One region of the Pseudarthrobacter sp. B4EP4b genome, then DNA from elsewhere that is predicted to be linked to it. Evidence: riboswitches for the same ligand, from Rfam matches in the RefSeq annotation. Region 1 holds a riboswitch; each other region holds the start of a gene.

Region 1 (7,072 bases):
TCTTCGACGCCACTGGGACAGGCTAAGGCGGGTACGTGTGATTTTGGCCACGCGCCGCCGGGTCCAAATGAGTATCGTCCGCCAATCCGTAGAGCTCAACGGCGAATCCTGCAGAGCCTATCTGCATTTATGCACATCCTGTGGATGGCAGGCCGGTTATGCCGAGAGGTGCACCCGGAGCTGGTTGCCCAGTTGGCCGATTTCAGTGAGGAATCCGTCATGCCCGATGGGTGCCTCGATGAAGTGGACCTCCACGTCCCCCGGGAGCGCGCGGGCCAGTTCCAGGGACTGGGACGGGAAGTAGAGCCGGTCCGAATCCACGGCAGCCACGAAGAAGCGCGCACCGGCACGGGACAGGGTCTGCTCAAGCGGCCCGCGGCCGCGGCAGACGTCGTGGCTCATCAGCGCTTCGGTAATGGCGATGTAGCTGTTGGCGTCGAACCGCTGGACGAGTTTGCTGCCCTGATGGTCCAGGTAGCTCTCCACCTGGTACCGGCCGCGGGCCGCGATCTGCTCGCCCTGGAGCGGCGATTCCGGGGCCTGCGGTGTCCGGCCGAAGCGGCCGTCCAGCTCCCCCGGTGAGCGGTACGTGATGTGGGCTATGCGCCGGGCCAGGGCCAGGCCCGCCTCCGGGAGTGGGCCGCCATAGTAGTCGCCGCCATTGAAGTTGGCGTCCTGGCGGATGGCGAGCGTCTGCGCCTGGGCGAAGGCGATCTGCTCAGCGGTGCTCGCGGCCCCCACGGAAATCACGGCGCAGCGCTGCACGCGTTCCGGATACGTCACGGCCCATTCCAGGGCCCGTGCTCCGCCCATGGATCCGCCCAGCACCGCGAACCAGCTGGTGATGCCCAGCTGGTCAGCCAGCCGGGCCTCCGCAACGGTGCTGTCCCGGAGGGTTACCAGCGGAAAACGGGAGCCCCACGGCTTGCCGTCCGGTGCCGGCGAGGACGGCCCGGTGGACCCGTAACAGCCGCCCACAATATTGATGGAGACAACAAAGAACCGGTCGGTGTCCACCGGAGCGCCGGGGCCTGCGAGCTGCTCCCACCAGCCTTCTTCGGTGGTGTCGCCGCGGGTCACGTGCGTGCTGCCGGTGAGCGCGTGCTCGATCAGTACAGCGTTGCTGCCGTCCGCGTTGAGCGTGCCCCAGGTTTCGTAGGCCAGGGTGACATCCGGCAGGTAGCCGCCGCCCTCCAGCTTCAAATCCCCAATGGAGGCATAGCGGACAATCCCGTGTTCGGGGACAGTGGTACGGGTGACGGTAACCGTCATGGCAAGACCTCTTCTACGCGCTTGCCTGCCGTCGTCTGACCGGCAGGCCAGGTCTTCACCCGGGGCACCCCACCGCGGAAGGAGGGTTGCCGGCCAGCAAGCCGGGGCTGTCACTGGCACTCATGACCTGCATTGAGTGTACGAAACAGCCCCCGCCTGCCGCCAAGAGTGTGACTGGTTGTGACTTGCCGGCTTGCCGCCGCTGGTGCCCTCGTCAGGCGCCGCTGGTGCCCGTGGTCAGGCGACGTTGGTGCCTGTGGTCAGGCGCCGCTGGCCTCCTTGGCCGCGCGGAAGCCGGCTTCGAGGTCAGCCAGGATGTCATCGATGTGCTCGATTCCCACGGAAAGGCGCACCAGGCCGGGGGTGACGCCCGCAACTGCCTGCTGTTCCGGCGAGAGCTGGCTGTGGGTGGTCGACGCCGGATGGATCACCAGGGAGCGGACGTCGCCGATGTTGGCAACATGGGAGTGCAGTTCCAGCGCGTCCACGAAGCGCTTGCCCGCCTCGGCCCCGCCGGCCAGGTTGAACGAGACGATGGCACCGGTCCCCTTGGGTCCGTACTTCCGGCCCCGTTCGTACCAGGGGCTGGAGGGCAGGCCCGCGTAGGCGACGGATTCGACGTCGTCCCTTCCTTCCAGCCAGCGCGCAACTTCGGTGGCATTGGCCACGTGACGTTCCACCCTCAGGCTCAATGTCTCCAGGCCCTGGGCAATCAGGAAGGCATTGAAGGGCGACACTGCCGAACCCAGGTCGCGCAGGAGCTGGACGCGGGCCTTGAGGATGTAGGAGAGGTTGGCGCCCAGTGCTCCATCGGCGCCAAGGTCGCGGGCGTAGACCAGCCCGTTGTAGGTGGGGTCCGGGGTGTTGAAGCCCGGGAACTTCTCGGGGTCTTTGCCGAAGTCGAACTTCCCGGAGTCGACAATGACGCCGGCGATGGCAGAACCATGGCCGCCCAGGTACTTGGTGGCCGAGTGCACCACGATGTCCGCGCCCCATTCGAGCGGGCGGATCAGGTACGGGGTGGATAGGGTGTTGTCCACGATCAGCGGCACGCCTGCCCGGTGGGCCACCTCGGAGATCCCCTCAATATCCAGGACGTCCTGGCGGGGATTGGAAACTACTTCGCCGAAGAAGAGTTTGGTGTTGGGCTGGACGGCGTCGCGCCACTGGTCCAGGTTGTCCGGGTCCGCAACGAAGGTGACCGAGATGCCGAACTTCTTCAAAGTGTGGGCGAAGAGGTTGTAAGTACCGCCGTACAGGCTTGGGCTCGCCACGATGTGGTCTCCGGCCTCGGCGATATTCAGGATGGCGAATGTTTCTGCGGCCTGTCCGGAGCTGAGCAGCAGGGCCCCCAGGCCGCCTTCAAGGCTGGCGATCCGCTGTTCCACAGCCTCCTGGGTCGGATTGCCGATCCTGGTATAGATGGGAGCCAGTTCGGCCAGGGCGAAGCGGTTGGCGGCACTTTCCGCGCTGGGGAACACAAAGGACGTGGTCTGGTAAATCGGGAGGGCGCGGGCGCCGGTAGCGCTGTCCGGCTCCTGGCCGACGTGGATCTGGCGGGTTTCGAAGGACCATCCGTTGGACAATTCAAGGCTCCTTTGACATGGGCCCGGCATGCTCGAAGCACTGCGGGCCGCGCTTGCCATCCGGCCTCTTGCCGGACAGCCAGGTCCTCACCCGGGGCACCCCACCGCGGTTGGAGGGTTGCCGGCCAGCGAGCCGGGGCTTGGCGCTGGCACTCATGACCTGAACCCAGTGTAGGAACACGCAGAGTACGCCCGACAGCATTGTGACGAACATGGTCCTGGACATCTTTACGTGCCCTGGTGCGAATTTGTGGGGGCTGACCAGCGAAAATCCCAGTAAGGGTACCCTTAGCTGAGAGCCCGATCACAAAGTGCCAAGATGATGGCATGCGCATGGATCACGTCTCTTACGCCTGTGAACACGATGGCCTGGCGGCCACCACCGAACGTATTTCTTCTGCCCTCGGCGTCGAGGCAGTGAAGGGCGGGGTACACCCCCGGTTCGGCACCCGAAACATGATCATCCCCCTCGCCGGGCACAAATACCTCGAAGTCGTGGAGGTCCTGGACCACCCTGCTTCGGACAAGGCGCCGTTTGGACAGGCCGTGCGTGCCCGGTCTGCTGCGGGCGGCGGCTGGATGGGCTGGTGCGTCGAAGTGGACGACCTCGCCCCGTTTGAAGAGCGGCTTGGACGCTCGGCCGTCAACGGCAACCGCAAGTTTCCTGACGGCCGCGAACTGGTCTGGAAGCAGATCGGGATCCTCGGCCTGATCGCCGACCCCCAGGTTCCCTACATGCTCAAGTGGGAGGGCGATCCGTCCCTGCACCCGTCCAACGCCTACGAGAGCAACGTCAAGATGAGCTGCCTCACCATTGCCGGGTCGGCTGCACGGGTCACCGAGTGGCTGGGCGAGCCGGTGGAAAAGCCCCTCGAAGACGTAGCCGTTGACTGGGTGGCGCCGCACGGTACGCCCGGCATCCTGTCCGTCACTTTCGAAACCGCCAGCGGAGCCGTCACCATCTGACCCTCCGTCCGATGCCCGGGCCGTCCCGCCCGGGCGTCGTAGTGGTGCGCCCCGGTTATCGCCTGGGCACCCTGTCCTTCCAAACTTCGGCCGCCATCAGCCGGTGACAACGGCGTCACCAGTTGATGGCGGCCGAATCCATTTTCCGGACCCGTCCGGGATTGAGTCTGGGCCGGCAGCCATATTCCCCGATCGTCCGAAGGATCCCGATTTCCGGGTTGAAGAGAAATCCACCATCACCTCCCGCAGCTTTCCCCGCAACCCACCATCACCTCCCGCAGCTTTCCCCGCAACGCGCCACCACCTCCCGCAGCTTTCCCCACAACGCGCCATCACCTGGTGTCCTGGGATTTCATGGAAAACGCCAAAAAAATTTTGAAGAAATTCCCTGGGATAGCTTCTGAAGGCCCTGTTTTGTCAGACCCCCTCACGATGATTGGTTTATGGGGAAAGCGGCGGTGGTGAAGGCGTTTGAGGACATCAAGGCCGCCCTTGCTGTGCTCAATTCCGAGGTGGATGGGTGTGGTTCGGAGCCATACTCGGCTGCTGATCCGTTTGCCGGTTTGGCGGATGGGTGCCTTGACATTCTTGCCGGGGCGCGAGTGGCGGAGGCCGGGTTCGCCGCTGTGAAGGCCCGGGCTGCCGTGACGTACGCGGAGACTGCCCACGCCATTGCGGGGCCGGACACGCCGGTGCAGGCACTGGAAATGGCTGTCGCCGCGGAAATCGGCGCCCTCCTGGCCCTCGGTCCCAGGGCAGCCGGCGCGTTCCTGGCCGCCTCCCACGCCGTGACCAAGGAGTTGCCGCTGGCGTTCTCGGCGCTGCAGTCCGGGACGATCACCTGGCAGCATGCCCTGGTCGTGGTGGAGGAAACCGCCGGCCTTGACCCCGCCGGAGCCGCCGCACTCGAGGCCCACTTCCTGGACCCCGATGTGCCCAGGCCGGCTACGGCCGCCCCGATCGGGGAGCTGCCCGCCTACCGGTTCCGTGCCAAGGCCAGGAACTGGCGGGAGCGCCACCACCCGGAGAGCCTGGAGAAGCGCCATGCCAAGGGTGTGGCGGACCGGCGGGCGGAATACCGGCCGGACCGTGACGGGATGGCGTGGTTGTCAGCCTGCCTGCCCGCGGACCAGGCGATGGCGGGCTGGAACCGGCTCACTGCCCTCGCCCGCGGGATGCAAGGACCCGACGAGCCCCGCACCCTCACGCAGTTGACGGCCGACAACTTTACCGAAGCGATTCTTGGCAGCGGCAACCACTCCGGGCGTGCCCATGCAGGCGGTGCCGACGGAATCCCTACTCTGCCCGGCAACGGCAACGGCAACGGCAACGGCACCGGCATCGGTGCCGATGCCGGAACAAGCGCCACTGCGGAGCCGGGCCCGTTGCCGGGGATCCGGGCGCAGGTGCTGGTCACCGTGCCGACCCTCTCCCTGATGGGCCAGACTGATGAGCCGGCAATGCTGGACGGGTATGGGCCTATTCCGCCCTCGATGGCGCGCAGGCTCATCGCTGATGGTGCCGCCTCGTTCTACCGTGTGCTGGTAGATCCGCGGGACGGCGCACCGTTGGAGATTGGCCGGACCAGCTACCGGGTGAGCAAGGCGATGCGGCAATGGCTGAGGCTGCGGGACGGCAAATGCCCCTTCCCCGGCTGCAACAACCCATCCCTGGACAACGAGGCCGACCACGTCCTCGCCTGGGATAAAGGCGGCAGTACGGGGATTTCTAACCTGGGACAACCCTGCCCGAAGCACCACACACTCCGCCACACCAGCGGCTGGAAACCCACCCCGGCCACGAAAACCGAACCACCCGGCTGGACCTCACCCACAGGCCGGCACTACAAAAGCGAACACCAGGACTGGGAACCACCCCACTGGCCACAACAATCGAAGCCAGGACAACAGCCGCCAGAGCAACTGCTGCCTGTCCGCCTCAATCCAACTTGCCTGCCCCCGGACTTTGTCTACGGCCCCTCCCCAGGAGAAGAAGAACTCGAACGGTTCCTCCACGGCCGCTCTTAGCGAACCCGGAATCTAAGAGGGCCGTCCGACGACCTGCAGATCACGCATGCCGGCATACGGGGCTGGGCGGGTGAAGCACTCCGACAAGGCTCAACAGTGGTCGACCGAACCTTGCTTTGTCAGCTGGGCCGCTTCAGGCCTAACCGTGTCAGCTGGGCCGCGTCAGCGTGACGGTGTCAGGGCGGCCGCATCAACCTGGCTGCTTCAGTTTGGGCTGCGTCCGCTTGCCTGCCTTAACCCAGCCCGACCGCCCTGCCGAAGAGGCTGAATCCCACGAACGCCACGATGTCCAGGAGTGCGTGGGCGATCACCAGCGGCATTACCCGCCGCGTCCGGGTATACAGCCACGCGAAGACCACCCCCATCACAAAATTGCCGATGAATGGTCCGAAGCCCTGGTACAGGTGGTAGCTGCCGCGCAGCAGTGAGCTCACCAGAATAGACAGCGGCACGCTCCAGCCGAACTTCCCAAACCGGTCCAGCAGGTACCCCACCACAATGACTTCCTCCACCACGGCGTGGCGGATCGCGGACAGGATCAGCACCGGGACCGTCCACCAGTAGGCGTCCAGTGCGCTCGGAATGATCGCGGTGGTGATTCCCAGCGCCCTGCCCGCCGCGTAGAGGCCAAGGGACGGGATGCCGATCAGCGCCGCCAGTCCCAGGCCCTGGAGCATGTCCCGGCCCGGGCGTGCGAAGTTGAAGCCCAGCTTGCGGAATGCGGACCCAGGGTTGCCGCCGTCGCCCGCCGCCGCCTGCCGCTGGTCGGTGAGGAAGTAGATCACCAGCAGCACCGGCACCAGCGCGAAAATGATGTCCAGCAGCTGGTAGGTGAGGTCGAAATACTCCCGCGCGCTCTGCGAACGGTTGAGAGTGGAGGTGCCTTCCGCCAGCGGCGCCCGGGTCATCTTGTCCAGGAGTTGCACCACTGAGTACACGGCAGACTGCCCCAAGGACAGGCCTAAGACAATCCAGACTTCGATCCGCAGGCGACGGCGGGAGGGAACCAGCATGTACCCATCTTGCCTGCAGTTTCTGGATCCGGGCTGATTGGCCCCGGCGGTCCCACGTAGCGGCACGGGATCAGCGCCTACGCAGGGTTCCAGCTCAAAGCTTCAGCTGCCGGCGACAATCACTTCCGTGCCGTTGGCCTCGAACGCGGCCTTGTCCTGCGCCGAGATTCCCGAATCCGTGATCAGCCGGGTGAAGTTGTACCCGTCC
Region 2 (7,072 bases), on a different contig from region 1:
GGGATGGCCTGAAGGGCGCGTTTGACGTCCGAATCCGGCAGGTGATCCAGCGCCTCCGCCTCAGCGGACCGCAGCCCGCTGGAGGTGTGTGACTCAGCACGTGCCAACTGCCAGTCCTCAATGGTGTCAGAGTTGGACTGGAGCGGTTCGCGCTGCCGCTTGCGGTACAGGTTGATATAGGTGTTCGTCAGGATCCGGTACAGCCAGGCCTTGAGGTTGGTTCCCGGCTTGTACTGGTGGAACGCGGAAAAGGCCTTGGTGTAGGCCTCCTGGACGAGGTCCTCTGCATCGGCGGGGTTCCGGGCCATCCGCATGGCCGCCGAGTACAGCTGATCGACGTACTGCATCGCGTCGCGTTCAAACCGGACACGGCGGTCCTCCGCGGACTCCGTGGAAATGTTGACCGCTTCTTCGGTTGCTTCCGCAGGCTGCCCGGAGTCTTCCGCCGGCTCTGCCAGCTCGGGCCGGGTATCAGCGCTGCTCTTGGCTTCGTTCTGCGAAGCCTCATACATGGCCGAAACGGCCGGATCCAAGGTGCTCATTGCCTTCAAGTCTACTGTCAGGCTATGCGCACGCGGCGGACCATACTCAGGGGGTTCAGCCCCCATCGAGTGAATAGCCACCGGTCCTGCTGCTTCGATTCCGTCCAACACCCGCCTCAAGGGCCAACTCCACTCTGTTGTCCGGTGCTTTGTCTTGTGGGCCCCCGCTTTCCAGGCCCAGTTTCCATAACCTGCGGCTTCAGGCAAATATTCCCCAAAAGTGCAAGACTAGAACGGACTCCGCCGCACCAGACGCGGTTCGTCCACCCAGGAGGAAATCCATGTCCTTTGTCCGCACACTCGCACGGCCCATGCTGGCTTCCAGTTTTGTACTTGCCGGAATGGATAAGCTCAAAAATGCCGACGATACCGCGCAACAGCTCTCACCCCTGCTGAGCAAGGCAGCGGCGGCGCTGCCTTTCCAGACGGATGAGAAGACACTGGCCCGGATCATCGGCGGCACTCAGGTGGGCGCCGGCGTCCTGTTCGGCCTGGGAAAGTTTTCCCGTCTTTCGGCCACCGTGCTGACTGTGGTTTCCATGCTCAATACGTTCGTCGAATGGCGCAGCGCAGACATCAGCAGCAAGGAGGGCCGCGCGAACCGCCGCAGCCAGCTCCTGAAGAACCTGTCCCTGAGTGGAGGGGCATTGCTTGCCTCCGTGGACACTGCAGGAAAGCCGGGGCTCGCCTGGCGCGCCGAGCATCTGGCGGCTGACGCGAGGAAGGGCGCCGCGCACCTCGCGTCGGATGCCCGCAAGACCACCAACAAGAAGCTGCACAAAGCCGACAAGGTTGTACGCCGCGCCGTCGAACACGCCACGGGGGCATAAGCAGCACATGACCGCACCAGCCGCCGCCCGGGACAACACCGGAGCGTCCCTTCCCCACTGGCCCGCCCCCTTCGCGCACCGCCCCGTGAATGCCACGGTCACCGTGCCCGGCTCAAAGTCGTTGACCAACCGGTACCTGGTGCTCGCCGCCCTGGCCGACGGCCCGTCGCGGCTGCGCGCTCCGCTGCACTCCAGGGACTCGGCACTGATGATCGAGGCGCTCCGCCAGCTTGGCGCCACCATCACCGAAGTGCCGGGGGACGGTGCCTTCGGGCCGGACCTTGAGGTCCTCCCGATCGCTGCGGACGGGACACCGTCCGCAGCCACGATCGACTGCGGCCTCGCCGGAACGGTGATGCGGTTCGTGCCGCCGCTGGCTGCCCTGCGCAATGGCGCCAGTCTGTTCGACGGCGACCCGCATGCCCGGAAGCGGCCCATGGGAACCATCATCGAAGCGCTGAAGGCGCTGGGAGTGGCTGTTTCCGCCCGGGACGGCGGCACGCCGTCGTCCTTGCCGTTTGTGGTGGAAGGCTCCGGCGAGGTCCGGGGCGGCCACCTGGTCATCGATGCCAGCGCCTCGTCGCAGTTTGTCTCGGCCCTGCTGCTGGTGGGCGCAAGGTTCACCGAGGGGCTGCACCTGGAGCACGTCGGCAAACCCGTGCCCAGCCTGGACCACATCAACATGACAGTTGCCGTGCTGCGCGGCGCCGGGGTTGTGGTTGACGATTCTGTCCCGAACCACTGGGTTGTTGCTGCGGGTCCTATCCGCGCCTTCGACCAGCAGATCGAGCAGGACCTGTCCAATGCCGGCCCGTTCCTTGCCGCCGCACTGGCGTCCGGCGGAACCGTCCGGATTCCGGGCTGGCCTGAACAGACGCAGCAGGTAGGGGATTTGTGGCGCAGCATCCTGGCGGAGATGGGTGCCGATGTCAGCCTGCGTGATGGTGTCCTCACCGTCACAGGCGGAGCGGACATCAAGGGTGCCGATTTCGCGGACACCAGCGAACTGGCGCCTACGGTCGCCGCGCTCTGCGCACTGGCCACCACCCCCTCCCGGCTCACCGGCATCGCGCACCTGCGCGGACACGAGACGGACCGGCTGGCAGCCCTCGTTACCGAAATCAACCGCCTGGGCGGCGACGCCGAGGAGACCAGCGACGGGCTGGTGATCCGGCCCGCGAAGCTGCATGCCGGCGTCGTACACAGTTACGCGGACCACCGCATGGCCACGGCCGGAGCCATCCTTGGCCTGGCCGTGGAGGGCGTCCAGGTGGAGGACATCGCCACTACCGCCAAGACCATGCCCGATTTTCCCCGGCTGTGGGCGGACATGCTGGCCCAGACCGGTGCTTCGAGTGCAGTTTCGGAAGGTTCAGCCGGTGGCGCGGAGCACTGACTCCTGGGACGAGTCGGATGTCCGCATCCGGCCCAGCAAAAAAGGCTCCAGGCCCCGGACCAAGGACCGGCCCAGCCACGACGATGCCGTCACGGGCCGCATCGTCACAGTTGACCGCGGCCGGTACACGGCAGTGGTGGGCGAGGACTCCGGCAACGAGCGCGTGGTCATCGCCGCCCGGGCACGTGAGCTGCGCCGCAACCCGGTGGTGGCGGGCGACTTCGTCTCGCTCGTGGGAGACGTTTCCGGCGACCCCAACACCTTGGCCCGGCTGGTGAAAATCCAGGACCGTAAAACCCTCCTTCGCCGCAGCGCTGATGATACCGACCCCGTGGAACGGGCCGTCGTGGCCAATGCGGACCAACTGGTGATTGTGGTGGCCGCGGCCAACCCGGAGCCGCGCACCGGCTTCATCGACCGCGCCCTGGTAGCTGCGTACGACGCCGGGATCGAGCCGATCCTGCTGGTCACCAAGGCGGACGTCAAGGATCCGGCGGAGCTGTTGTCCAACTACACGCACTTGGACTTCCCGGTCATTATCAGCCGGACGGCGGACTCCGCGGCGTCCGGTATCGACGCCCGGTCTGATGACGGATTGTCAGCCCGGCTGGACAGTAACGCAGTGGCGGAGCTGCGGGGCTACCTGGACGGAAAAGTCACCGTGATGCTGGGGCATTCGGGCGTGGGCAAATCAACCATGGTGAACGCACTGACGGGGGCCGAGCGAGCAACCGGCGGGGTTAACGCCGTGACGGGCCGCGGCCGCCACACGTCGTCGTCAGCCCTGGCGCTGAGGTTGTCGGACGCGCCGCCGGGCAGTTGGATCATCGACACCCCCGGTATCCGATCGTTTGGCCTGGCCCACGTGGACCCGGACCGGATCCTGCGCTCCTTTCCGGACCTCTCCCCCGGCATCGAGGACTGTGAACGCGGCTGCAAACACACTGCCGCGGCTGTGAACTGCGGCCTGGATGCCTGGGTGGAAGGCGGCCATGCCGGAGCCACGGGTGTTGCCCGGCTGGCCTCGCTGCGCAGGCTCCTCGGCACCGATCCCCGGATGGAGGCCCAGGAGGCCAAGGAGCTTGGCAGCGTCAACTGACAGGGCCGATCTCCCAGCAGAACCGCGCGCAGACGGTAGTTTGGAACCATGATCCAACCCGCTTCAAGCTACAACGATGACCTGCGCCTGGCCCATGTGCTGGCCGACTCCGTGGATGACCAGACCATGGGCCGTTTCAAGGCCCTGGACCTCCAGGTGGAGACCAAGCCTGACCTGACGCCGGTCACGGACGCGGACAAGGCCGCCGAAGAAGCCATCCGCGGCCAGCTGTCCCGTTCCCGCCCACGCGACGCCGTGCTGGGCGAGGAGTTCGGCAGCACGGGGCACGGGTCGCGCCGTTGGATCATCGATCCGATCGACGGCACCAAGAACTTTGTCCGCGGCGTCCCGGTCTGGGCCACCCTGATCGCGCTGGTGGACGAAGGCGAACCGGTGGTGGGTGTGGTCAGCGCACCGGCCCTGGGCAAACGCTGGTGGGCGGCCAAGGGCATGGGCGCCTACATGGGCCGTTCGCTCGCCGCGGCCACCCGGCTGCGGGTATCCAATGTGTCCAAGCTTTCCGACGCTTCCCTTTCCTATTCCAGCCTGGGCGGCTGGAAGGAACGCGGCAGCCTGGAGAACTTCCTGGGCCTCACCGAGGATGTGTGGCGGACCCGGGCGTACGGCGACTTCTGGTCCTACTGCATGGTGGCCGAGGGCTCAGTGGATATCGCCTGCGAACCTGAACTGAACCTGTACGACATGGCGGCACTGGTACCGATCGTGGTGGAAGCCGGCGGGCGCTTCACATCCCTGGAAGGGGAAGACGGGCCCTTCGGCGGCAACGCCCTGGCCACCAACTCCATCCTGCACTCCGAGGTGCTCCGCAGGTTGAACCCGGAGCTGGACGACCTCCTGTAACAGCAGCATCATCGAAGAATCAGCGGCGGGCGCCTCCTTGGAGAGGTGCCCGCCGTTCTTTTCTTCGGCAAAAGAAGCTCTTTCCGGCCAGCGCGTAACAAAGCGCTTAACAATCGCCCCGACTTAAAACCTCCCAACCCGATGTCCTACGCTCTTAACCAGGTCACGAGTGCCAGCGCGAAACCCCGGTTTGCTGGCCGGCAACCCTCCAACCGCGGTGGGGTGCCCCGGGTGACGACCAGGCCGGTCCGGAGCGGATGCGGCAAGCGCGGATTCCCGGGAGCGGGAGTCCTTCTGAAGTGAGGTCTTTCGTGACAACTGCCACCGTCTCCCCCAATGCCACCGCCACGTTCGAAGCTGCCGGGTCTGGAACAGCCCAGGCCGGAACCACCTTTGATGCCCGCCGTGCCGCCGCCGGCCGGCCGCTCGCTGCCGTCACCGGCGCAGAAATCCAGGCGCCGCTGATCCACGGCGGCCACATCCGCTACGCCAACCTTGACTACGGCGCCTCGGCTCCGGCCCTCTCCGTGGTCTCGGCCTACCTGAACGAGATCCTGCCGTTCTACGCCAGCGTCCACCGGGGTGCCGGCTACGCGTCACAGATCAGCACCTCCGTCTACGAAAACGCCCGCAACATCGTCCGCGAGTTTGTGGGCGGCCGCCCGGACGACTCCGTGATCTTCACCCGGAACACCACGGATTCGCTGAACCTGCTGGCCGGCTGCCTGCCGGAAACAGACGGACGGCCCGACGGCGATGTCCTCTACCTGGACATCGAACACCACGCCAACCTGCTGCCGTGGCAGGGCGTCCCGCACCGCAGCATCGTTGCCGCCGACACCATCGCCGGCACCATCGATGCCGTCCGCGCGGAACTGGAGCAGGGCGGGGTGAGCCTGCTCGCCGTCACCGGCGCGTCCAATGTCACCGGCGAAATCCTTCCCATCCGGGCCCTGGCTGCACTGGCCCACGAACACGGCGCACGGATCGTGGTGGACGCCGCCCAGCTGGCACCGCACCGCCGCGTGAATATTGCAGCGGACGACGTCGACTACCTCGCCTTCTCCGGCCACAAGCTGTACGCACCCTTCGGCGCCGGCGTGCTGGTGGGCCGCACGGACTGGCTGGACGCCGGAAGGCCGCACCTTGCCGGAGGCGGCGCCGTCAAGGAAGCAAGGCTCGACGGCGTCAGCTGGGCCACCGGCCCGGCCCGCCATGAGGGCGGCTCCCCCAACGTCCTGGGCGCCGCCACGCTGGCCCGCGCAACCCAGGTGATCGCCGGGCTGGACCAGGAACAGTGGCATGCCCACGAATCGGCCATCCGGTCTTTCCTGGTGGAAGGCCTGCAGCAGATCGACGGCGTCACCGTCCACCAGATTTTCAAGGACACCAACCCGGATACGGACACCATCGGTGTGGTCAACTTCTCGGTGGAAGGCTACGACGCCGGCCTGGTGGCGGCCTACCTGTCCGCCGAACACGGCGTGGGCCTGCGCGACGGACGTTTCTGCGCCCACCCGCTGCTGAAGCGGCTGGGTCTGCCTTCGGGCTCCCTGCGCGCCAGCTTCGGCGTCGGCTCCCGCCTGGAAGACGCCGAACGCCTCCTTGCCGGTATCGCGGCGCTGCGCACCAACGGGCTGGGCTGGGACTACGTGGTGGACGCCGGACGCTGGGTTCCCGCCAACGACACCCGGACCTACCCGCACTGGGCTCCCAACACCCCGGGCACCGCGGGTGCCGCTCCCTGCATCGACGACTAAGCACTTGCGGTAAATTCGGAGGATACCCAAGGGCATCAATCGAAGGAGGGCCACAGGTGGTACGGGGTGGCCCCAAACTTGACCACGGACGTCGGCGGGAGCTCGGCCAGAGCTTCCAGGACGGCGGCAGGCACTACCAGCAGGTCCGGCCGGGTTATCCGCAAGAATCCGCACAATGGCTGGTCCCCGCCGGAGCCCGCGATGCCCTCGACGCCGGGGCCGGCACCGGGAAGTTCACCGAACTCCTGCTCGGCATGGGACTGTCAGTCACCGCCGTGGACCCGTCCGAGGACATGCTCGAACAGTTGCGGGCGCACTATCCTGGCGCCACGGCTGTCCGGGCCACCGCGGAGGCGACCGGACTGCCCGCGGCAGCCTTCGACGTCGTCAGCGTTGCCCAGGCCTGGCACTGGTGTGACGCCCTCGCAGCCAGCACTGAACTGGCACGCGTCCTGCGTCCGCACGGAACTCTGGGCCTGATCTGGAACCAGCTGGACACCTCGGTTCCATGGGTTCACCGGCTTTCGCGGATCATGCATGCCGGAGACGTTTACAAGCCGGATTTCCGGCCGCACGTAGGGCCG
Region 3 (7,072 bases), on a different contig from region 1:
CCGCAGCGCTGCAGAAGTGGAGTGGCAAAAACATTGTCGACCACCACGGTGGCACCCGCCGCATGGGCGAGTTCGCTCACCGCCGCGATGTCCACGATCTCCTGCATGGGGTTGGACGGCGACTCAAAGAAAACGGCGGTGGTGGGCTGGGACAGGGCTTCGCGCCACTGGTCGAGGTCCGGGCCGTCCACAAAGACAGTCTCAACGCCCCACCGGGGCAGGATCTCGTTGAGGATCACAAAGCAGGAGCCAAAGAGTGAGCGGGCGGCGACCACGCGGTCGCCGGCAGCCAGCAAGGCACCCAGGGCGGTGAAAACCGCGGACATGCCTGACGCCGTCGCAAAGCACGCTTCGGTGCCCTCAAGGAGTCGGAGCCGCTCCTGGAAGGTGGCCACAGAGGGGTTGCCGTAGCGGGAGTAGACAAAGCGCTCGTCCTCGCCGGTGAAGGCGCGCTCGGCAGCGGCGGCGGATTCGTACACGAAGCCGGAGTTCAGGAACACCGCCTCGCTGGTTTCCTGGAAGTTGGTGCGGTCCAGTCCGCCGCGGACGGCCTGGGTGTCAGGGCTCCAGCCGGGGGCGTCTTCGTTGAAGGTCACTTAGTTCTTTCCCAGGTTGGTTGGCAGGCCGCGGTTCTTCCAGCCGTTGACAGTGCGTTCGCCATAGCGGTCCGGCTCACCTTCGAAGCCCTCCAGGACGTTGTAGGAGGTGAAGCCGGCCTGTGTGGCGGCGATGGCGGCCGCGATGGACCGCTGGCCGGAGCGGCACAGGAACAGCAGTTCGGTGGAGCCATTTTCGGGGGCCTGCAGGCTCAGGTCCTTGATGAAGTCGGGGTTAGGGATTCCGCCCGGGAAGGTCCACTGGATGAACAGGGGATCGTTGTCCGTGGCTTTGGTGTCCGGGATGCCGATGTGGGCCCATTCACCCTCGGTGCGGACGTCCACCAGGATGGCACCTTGCTGCAGCTTGTCCCAGGCTTCCTGGGGGGTGAGGTCGCCGGCGTAGCTCATGCGTGGCCCTCGCCTGCGAACTCGAGGTCTTCGCCTGACAGTTCAAGCTCATCCACCGCAGTGGCCACCGCGGCATCAGCGGAAGCGATCGCTGCCGGCAGGACGACGGCCTGCGCCACAATGGCGGTGCTGCCGTTGAACGTGACGGCGGGGCTTCCGTGCAACACATAGCCCTCGGCCAGGGCGGCGGAAATCCGCTCACAGAAGGAGCGGTCATCAGGCCCCGTGATAAGGCGGTAGGCCAGTTCTTCTTCGTTGGCAGGGGCGTCTGACATGACGGATCTCCTTCTCTCACGCTTGCAGCTCGAATCGGTCGATATGCCGAGTATTCACCTGAGGCACCCCGCCGCGGAAGGAGGGTTGCCGACCGGCCAGTCAGGGCTTGGCGCCGGTACTCATTACTCCCCAAAAACGTAACACTTGGCACGAGGGCCCGCACCGCCGTCGTCGTCATGTTCCGTAACCGAAGCGCTGCTGGAGCAACTTGGACGCACTTGCAGACGGTTCCCGGAACGGACGACGGCGGGAGTCACCACGGGCGGCTCAGGGCACCTGGCGCCCGTGGCTGCTTTCCGGGCAGATAGGGTTCTTGTGGGGCGCCGCCCCGGCAGTCGGAGCAAAGTCCTTGGGGGGGTCCTCATCAGTACGCCAACAGCCGCCGAACTGCAACATCTTTTAGGCCATGGCCGTCTGCCAAACCGTCGCGGGCAACTCACCCGACAGTCCCTTCTCCGCGCCGCAGCTGCCCTTCTTGCCGCGATGCTGATTGCCGTCCTGGCAGTGATACTGCCCGCCGGGGCCGCCCGTGCTGCAGACACCATCCCGGCCGAGGGCAAGCCGCTTCTGGGCGCAGTCCTCGAATGGGGCGAGGACACCGCGGCTGGCTTTACAGACAGGCTGGGAGCATCCCCGGCGCTCTTCGGGCATGACATCGCCCTGCCCTTCCGCGGCTCGGAGGAGGAGAACATCAGGGGCTTCCTGGAGCAATCGGGGATGCAGGGCGCCCACGCCATGCTGACGGTCAAGCCCAGCATCGCCCTGGAGCAGGTCACCGCCGAGGCCGCCGCATCGTTTGCCGCTGAGGTACGGAAGCTGACTGCGAACTTCAAGGGCGAGGTGTTGATCCGCTTTGCCCCCGATATGAATGCCAGCTGGGTGGAGTGGGGCCAGCAGCCGGCCGCCTACCGGTCCGCCTTCCGGGCCGTCGCTGAGGCCTTTGAGGATACCGGCGGCCGTACGTCGATGGTGTGGGAGCCATACCTGGGAACGGGCTACCCCTTTGACCGGAACCGGAATGCCCCTGCGCCGGGCAGCGAGGGTTTCGCCCTCCTCGATAGCAACCGCGACGATGCGTGGAACGGTTCGGACGCGGCGTATGCCCCGTATTACCCCGGGGACGATGCCGTGGACTGGGTGGGTCTGACCGCGTTCCACGATGACACTGCCGGCGGGGCGCCGGTCAACACGGTGCCGCGGCCGAACGAACTCCAGGAAATGCTCACAACCTCCGGCGGGGAAAATTTCTACGGCACATATGCGGCAGGGAAGGACAAGCCGTTCGTCCTGCAGACGGCTGCGTTTTACAGCCCGGCATCCGGCGGCGCCTCGGATCTGGACATCAAAGCGGGCTGGTGGGACCAGGTCCTGAGTACGGCCACCTCCACGGACTTCGCCAAAACGGCGGCCGTAGTCTGGGACGAGCGGACCAGCACCAGGGACACTGGGGTGGCAAGCATTGACTGGCTGCTCACCGGAAACCCTGCGGTTGCGGCCGCCGCCCGGGACCGTCTAGAGACGTCCTCCATGGTGACCGGCCCGGTGACCCAGGTTGCGGCCGGCAGCGGATACGTCCGGGCCAACACACTCACCGGCGCCGCCGCCTGGACTGTGGGTGCGGCGCTGCTGATCCTCCTGGTGGCGTTGTGGCAGGTTCCCCGCAGGGTCAATACAGCAACTGCGTGGAGCTACACGGATCCTTCAAAGCGGGATTCGCGGGTGGACCTCCTGCGCGGCATGGCCATTGTGTTTGTGGTGGTGAACCACCTGGGCATGACGTCGCTGTTCCAGCTGTTGACCCAGGAAGCTGTGGGCTTCGTTTCCGGGGCCGAGCTTTTTGTCCTCTTCTCGGGCATCGTGGTGGGCATGGTCTACGGACCCAGGGTGAACGCGGACTTCGGAACCGTGGTGGACCTGACATCCCGGCGGGCAGGCAAGCTCTATGTAACGGCGCTCGCCGTGCTGATCGGCGTCTTCCTGATCTCCCTGGTGCCTGTCTTCCAGACCGATGCACTCACCACCTTCGTTGACCAGGGAACCGGCGGCGCCGGCCACAACGGCGCCGGCCGCACCTACGACCTCTACGCGGGAATGGGCTCGTTGTTCCAGTTCCCGGTGCCCCCGCAGGTCCTGCCCGCCATCCTGCTGCTGCAATTCGGCCCCTGGCAGTTCAACGTCATGGGCCTCTACGTGGTGTTGCTGCTCGTCAGCCCGCTCATCCTTGCCGCGCTTAACCGGGGCAAGGCCGTGTGGGTGCTGGCCGGCACCCTGGCCGTGTATGCGGTAGGGGCTGTCACCAGGTTCCGGATCCTGCCCTCGCAGTTTGAGGACTCATTCCCGTTGCTGGTCTGGCAGGTCCTGTTTGTGGTCGGCCTGGTGGCCGGGTTCCACCGGCAGCGCATCGTTTCGTGGCTCACTGACCACACCTGGGTTGTGGGAGTCTGCACGGGTGCCGCGTTCGCCTTCGCGTTCCTGTCCTGGGGCAACCCCTATTTGGCCAACGGCTTCGACGTACGGCTGGCCATCATTCCGGACACGGTGTACCGGAGCATGTACGACCTCTTCTTTGGCCGCACCTACCTGGCTCCCGGCCGACTCCTGAACGTCCTGGTGCTGGTGGTGGCCGCCTACGCATTCCTGACGGCCTACTGGAAGCCGGTGGCACGCGCCCTTGGCTGGTTCCTGATTCCACTGGGCCGGGCCACCCTGTACGTCTTCATCATCCATGTGGTCCTCATTGCCGTCATCGCCAACATACCGGCACTGCGCCAGGGCGACATTTGGATCAACACAGCGGCGTACGCACTGGTCCTGGGGCTCCTCTGGGTGATGGTCCGGACGCGGTTCCTCTTCCGCATCATCCCCACCTGAGGGAAACCGGCCTTCACCAACCCACGGCAGGTCCAGCGGGAAGCGTTTACTTCATCGAAATGTGAACGCTACAGCACTGTCATTGTCACATCATTTGACGAAACATTTCACCCATACGCTCACCGTGTAACACTCCGGTGAAAGGAAAAAAATGTCAGATGCGACTCGCAGGAACTTCCTCCGCTACGTGGGCATGGTGGGGGGAGCCGGGGTGATGTACGAAACGATGGCGGCGATGGGACTGGCGCCTGACGCAGCGGCCCCTGCTTATGCTGCGCCCCGCGCCGACGACCTGCGCGGCAGCGGAAAAAGCGTGGTGGTCTTGGGTGGCGGCATCGCGGGACTGACCACGGCATACGAATTGGGCAAGGCGGGCTACAAGGTAACCATCCTGGAAGCGCGGATGCGACCCGGCGGACGCAACTGGACCGTGCGGGGTGGTACCGAGGAAACAGATCTCCGCGGAGTCACGCAACGGGCCGCTTTTTCCAAAGACCAGTATATGAATGCCGGCCCGGGCCGTATTCCGCAGCACCACATCACCCTCGATTACTGTAAGGAACTCGGGGTGGCGATCGAGCCATTCACCAACCAGAATGCAGACGGTTACCTCTTCCGCGAGGGCAACACCAAACTCTCCAACACGCCGGTCCGGCACCGCGCGGCCAAGGCCGACGTCTACGGCTACGTCTCCGAACTCTTGGCCAAAGCTACGGACCAGGGCGCCCTGGACAGCTACATGACGGCAGCCGACAAGGAAAACCTGATCTCCTTCCTGCAGAACTTCGGGGCCATTGGCGGCAAGGTTCCCGGTGATGCTGCGGCAAGTTTCAAGTACACAGGTACGGGCCGCAAGGGTTACTCGGTGACCCCGGGAGCCGGCCTGGAAGCGGGAACACCGTTGGCGCCGGACGCCCTGTCTGACGTCTTCGCCAGCGGCGTTGGCAACTACTTTTCTTTCGAATTCGGCTGGGACCAGGCCATGATGATGTTCCAGCCCGTAGGCGGCATGGACCGTATCCCTTATGCCTTCGAAGCAGCAATCGGCAAGGACAAGTTCGTGTACGGCGCCCGGGTTCTGTCCATGAACAACAGTGCTGCCGGCGTCGCGGTGGAGTACACCAACCCGGGCGGCCAGACCAAGAAGATCGAAGCGGACTTTGCCGTCTGCACGCTGCCGCCACACATCGCGGCCAAGATCCCCGGCAACCTGCCAGCCGACGTTCTTGACGCCCTGAAGTTCGCCAGCCCCAGCGACGCCGGCAAGATCGGCATCGAGTACTCCCGCCGCTGGTGGGAAGAGGATCACCGGATCTACGGCGGAATCACCAACACCAACATCGACCTCGGCAACATGTGGTATCCGTCCACCGGATTCCACGGCCAGCGCGGCACCATGGTGGGCTACTACAACACCGGCGCCAGCGCTCGTGTCTACAAGGAACTCAGCCCGGAAAAGCGGCTCAGCCGCGCCCTTGACCAAGGTGCGCGGATCCACGGCGACGTGTACCGAAAGGACGTGTCGGCGTCGTTCTCGGTTGACTGGGGGAGCACCGCGTTCTCCGAAGGGGCGTGGGTGGGCTGGCCATCGCAGGCAGATGCCAAGTACGCCAAGCTGCTGGAGCCGTCCGGCAACATCTACTTCGCCGGCGACCACCTGAGCCACGCCATCGCCTGGCAGCACGGCGCAATGACCTCCGCACGCGCCGCCGTCACGGCCCTGCACACCCGGGTTGCGGCGACGGTGGCCGGATGATGGGCCCGATTGCAGCCGCCAGCCGCCGAACGAAACCACGAAGGAAGCCCATGTTCCGACGCCACATCGCCTTGGTGACCGCCGGCATCGCCGGGATCACGCTCACCGCAACTGCCGCTTTCGCCGCACCCGCCGTCTTCAAGGACCTTACAAGCCCCAAGCCCGGCACCACTGTCTCCAACCTCCCTGCCGGCCAGGACAACCCGATGATCGCCAGTGGAGTGGCCATTGGGGCGAATACGCCCATCTATAAGACCAGCGGGCTCGGACCGTCGGCCCTGAACACAGCTGCTGCAGCAGGCAGCGAGCAGCGCTACGTGGACACGGCCGTTTTCCCGGGCGGCGTGCTTCCTCCCGGCGTAACCATCACCGAGGCGCAGGGGATCAACGCTCTGCGCAGGATCGGCGAGAACCTTGCCCAGGCCGGTTTGGATTACGACGACGTCATCACCATGCGCGTCTTCCTCCAGAACCCCGCCGGGGCCGAAAAGGCCGACTTTGATGGGTGGAACCGCGCCTACCGGCAGTACTTTGCCAACACCAGCCTCGCGGACGGATCCGTGATCAAGGTGCCGCTGGGTTCGGCTGCACCAGCTGAACCGCTTGTGGCCAACCCTGCCCGGCCCTCACGCTTTGCCCTCGAGATCGAAAACCTGCCGGTCAACGGCTGGCTCGTCGAGGTGGAAGTAGATGCCGCATACCCTGCTCCTGGCGGGAAATAGCGAATGGGCGTGGACTGCCGGCCAGCAGTCCACGCCCATTCCTTGTCCGGTTAGACGAGCCCTGGGTAGCTCGTCAGGATGTAATCCGCGGCTGCGGGGCCCTTCATGCGCAGGCCGCTGTGACCTGCGGGCATGCGGTGTTTCATGGCTGCCCAGAAGACAGACTCTTTGCCGGGCTTCTGCTGGTTAATGAAGCACCAGCTGGTGTACAGGCCGTAAAGGCGGTCATCGTCGAGGCTGTGGTCGTAGGCCTTATCCAGGTGGGTGGCTTCTTGGAGGAAAAGATCGAACTGCGAATGTGCCATGACGGCGTCCCTTCGCTACGTGCGTGGTGCCGCCGTTCGGCTACAGCAGCGGGAACTCAAAGCCGTGCACAAGGCAATGGAGTGTTGATCGAGTCTTTGGGAATCGATGGTCCAAGGCGGCGCTAACACCTTGTC

Evidence for each region. A riboswitch is a leader RNA that binds a small molecule or an ion and turns the genes downstream of it on or off. The one in region 1 is predicted to bind S-adenosylmethionine.
Region 2: it holds a riboswitch for S-adenosylmethionine, as region 1 does, so the genes downstream of both, FNL14_RS21800 (aminotransferase class V-fold PLP-dependent enzyme) here and FNL14_RS11820 (homoserine O-acetyltransferase) in region 1, are expected to answer to the same signal.
Region 3: it holds a riboswitch for S-adenosylmethionine, as region 1 does, so the genes downstream of both, FNL14_RS19315 (DUF1737 domain-containing protein) here and FNL14_RS11820 (homoserine O-acetyltransferase) in region 1, are expected to answer to the same signal.

The regions. Positions count from the first base shown of each region.
Region 1 covers NZ_VHIJ01000032.1:16,809-23,880, forward strand. Annotated here, with positions in the region: gene FNL14_RS11820 (homoserine O-acetyltransferase) at 157-1,272, opposite strand; SAM riboswitch class IV at 1,285-1,400, opposite strand; gene FNL14_RS11825 (bifunctional o-acetylhomoserine/o-acetylserine sulfhydrylase) at 1,533-2,858, opposite strand; SAM riboswitch class IV at 2,903-3,019, opposite strand; gene FNL14_RS11830 (VOC family protein) at 3,186-3,824, shown strand; gene FNL14_RS11835 (HNH endonuclease signature motif containing protein) at 4,268-5,851, shown strand; gene FNL14_RS11840 (CPBP family intramembrane glutamic endopeptidase) at 6,085-6,864, opposite strand; gene FNL14_RS11845 (DeoR/GlpR family DNA-binding transcription regulator) at 6,967-7,072, opposite strand, start outside.
Region 2 covers NZ_VHIJ01000073.1:6,634-13,705, forward strand. Annotated here, with positions in the region: gene FNL14_RS21775 (sigma-70 family RNA polymerase sigma factor) at 1-542, opposite strand, end outside; gene FNL14_RS21780 (DoxX family protein) at 824-1,372, shown strand; gene aroA (3-phosphoshikimate 1-carboxyvinyltransferase) at 1,380-2,768, shown strand; gene FNL14_RS21790 (ribosome small subunit-dependent GTPase A) at 2,752-3,867, shown strand; gene hisN (histidinol-phosphatase) at 3,916-4,728, shown strand; SAM riboswitch class IV at 4,890-5,003, shown strand; gene FNL14_RS21800 (aminotransferase class V-fold PLP-dependent enzyme) at 5,040-6,488, shown strand; gene FNL14_RS21805 (class I SAM-dependent methyltransferase) at 6,545-7,072, shown strand, end outside.
Region 3 covers NZ_VHIJ01000058.1:1,281-8,352, forward strand. Annotated here, with positions in the region: gene FNL14_RS19305 (O-succinylhomoserine sulfhydrylase) at 1-596, opposite strand, end outside; gene FNL14_RS19310 (rhodanese-like domain-containing protein) at 597-1,007, opposite strand; gene FNL14_RS19315 (DUF1737 domain-containing protein) at 1,004-1,282, opposite strand; SAM riboswitch class IV at 1,296-1,410, opposite strand; gene opgC (OpgC domain-containing protein) at 1,767-4,154, shown strand; gene FNL14_RS19325 (flavin monoamine oxidase family protein) at 4,306-5,910, shown strand; gene FNL14_RS19330 (Rid family hydrolase) at 5,961-6,632, shown strand; gene FNL14_RS19335 (hypothetical protein) at 6,683-6,937, opposite strand.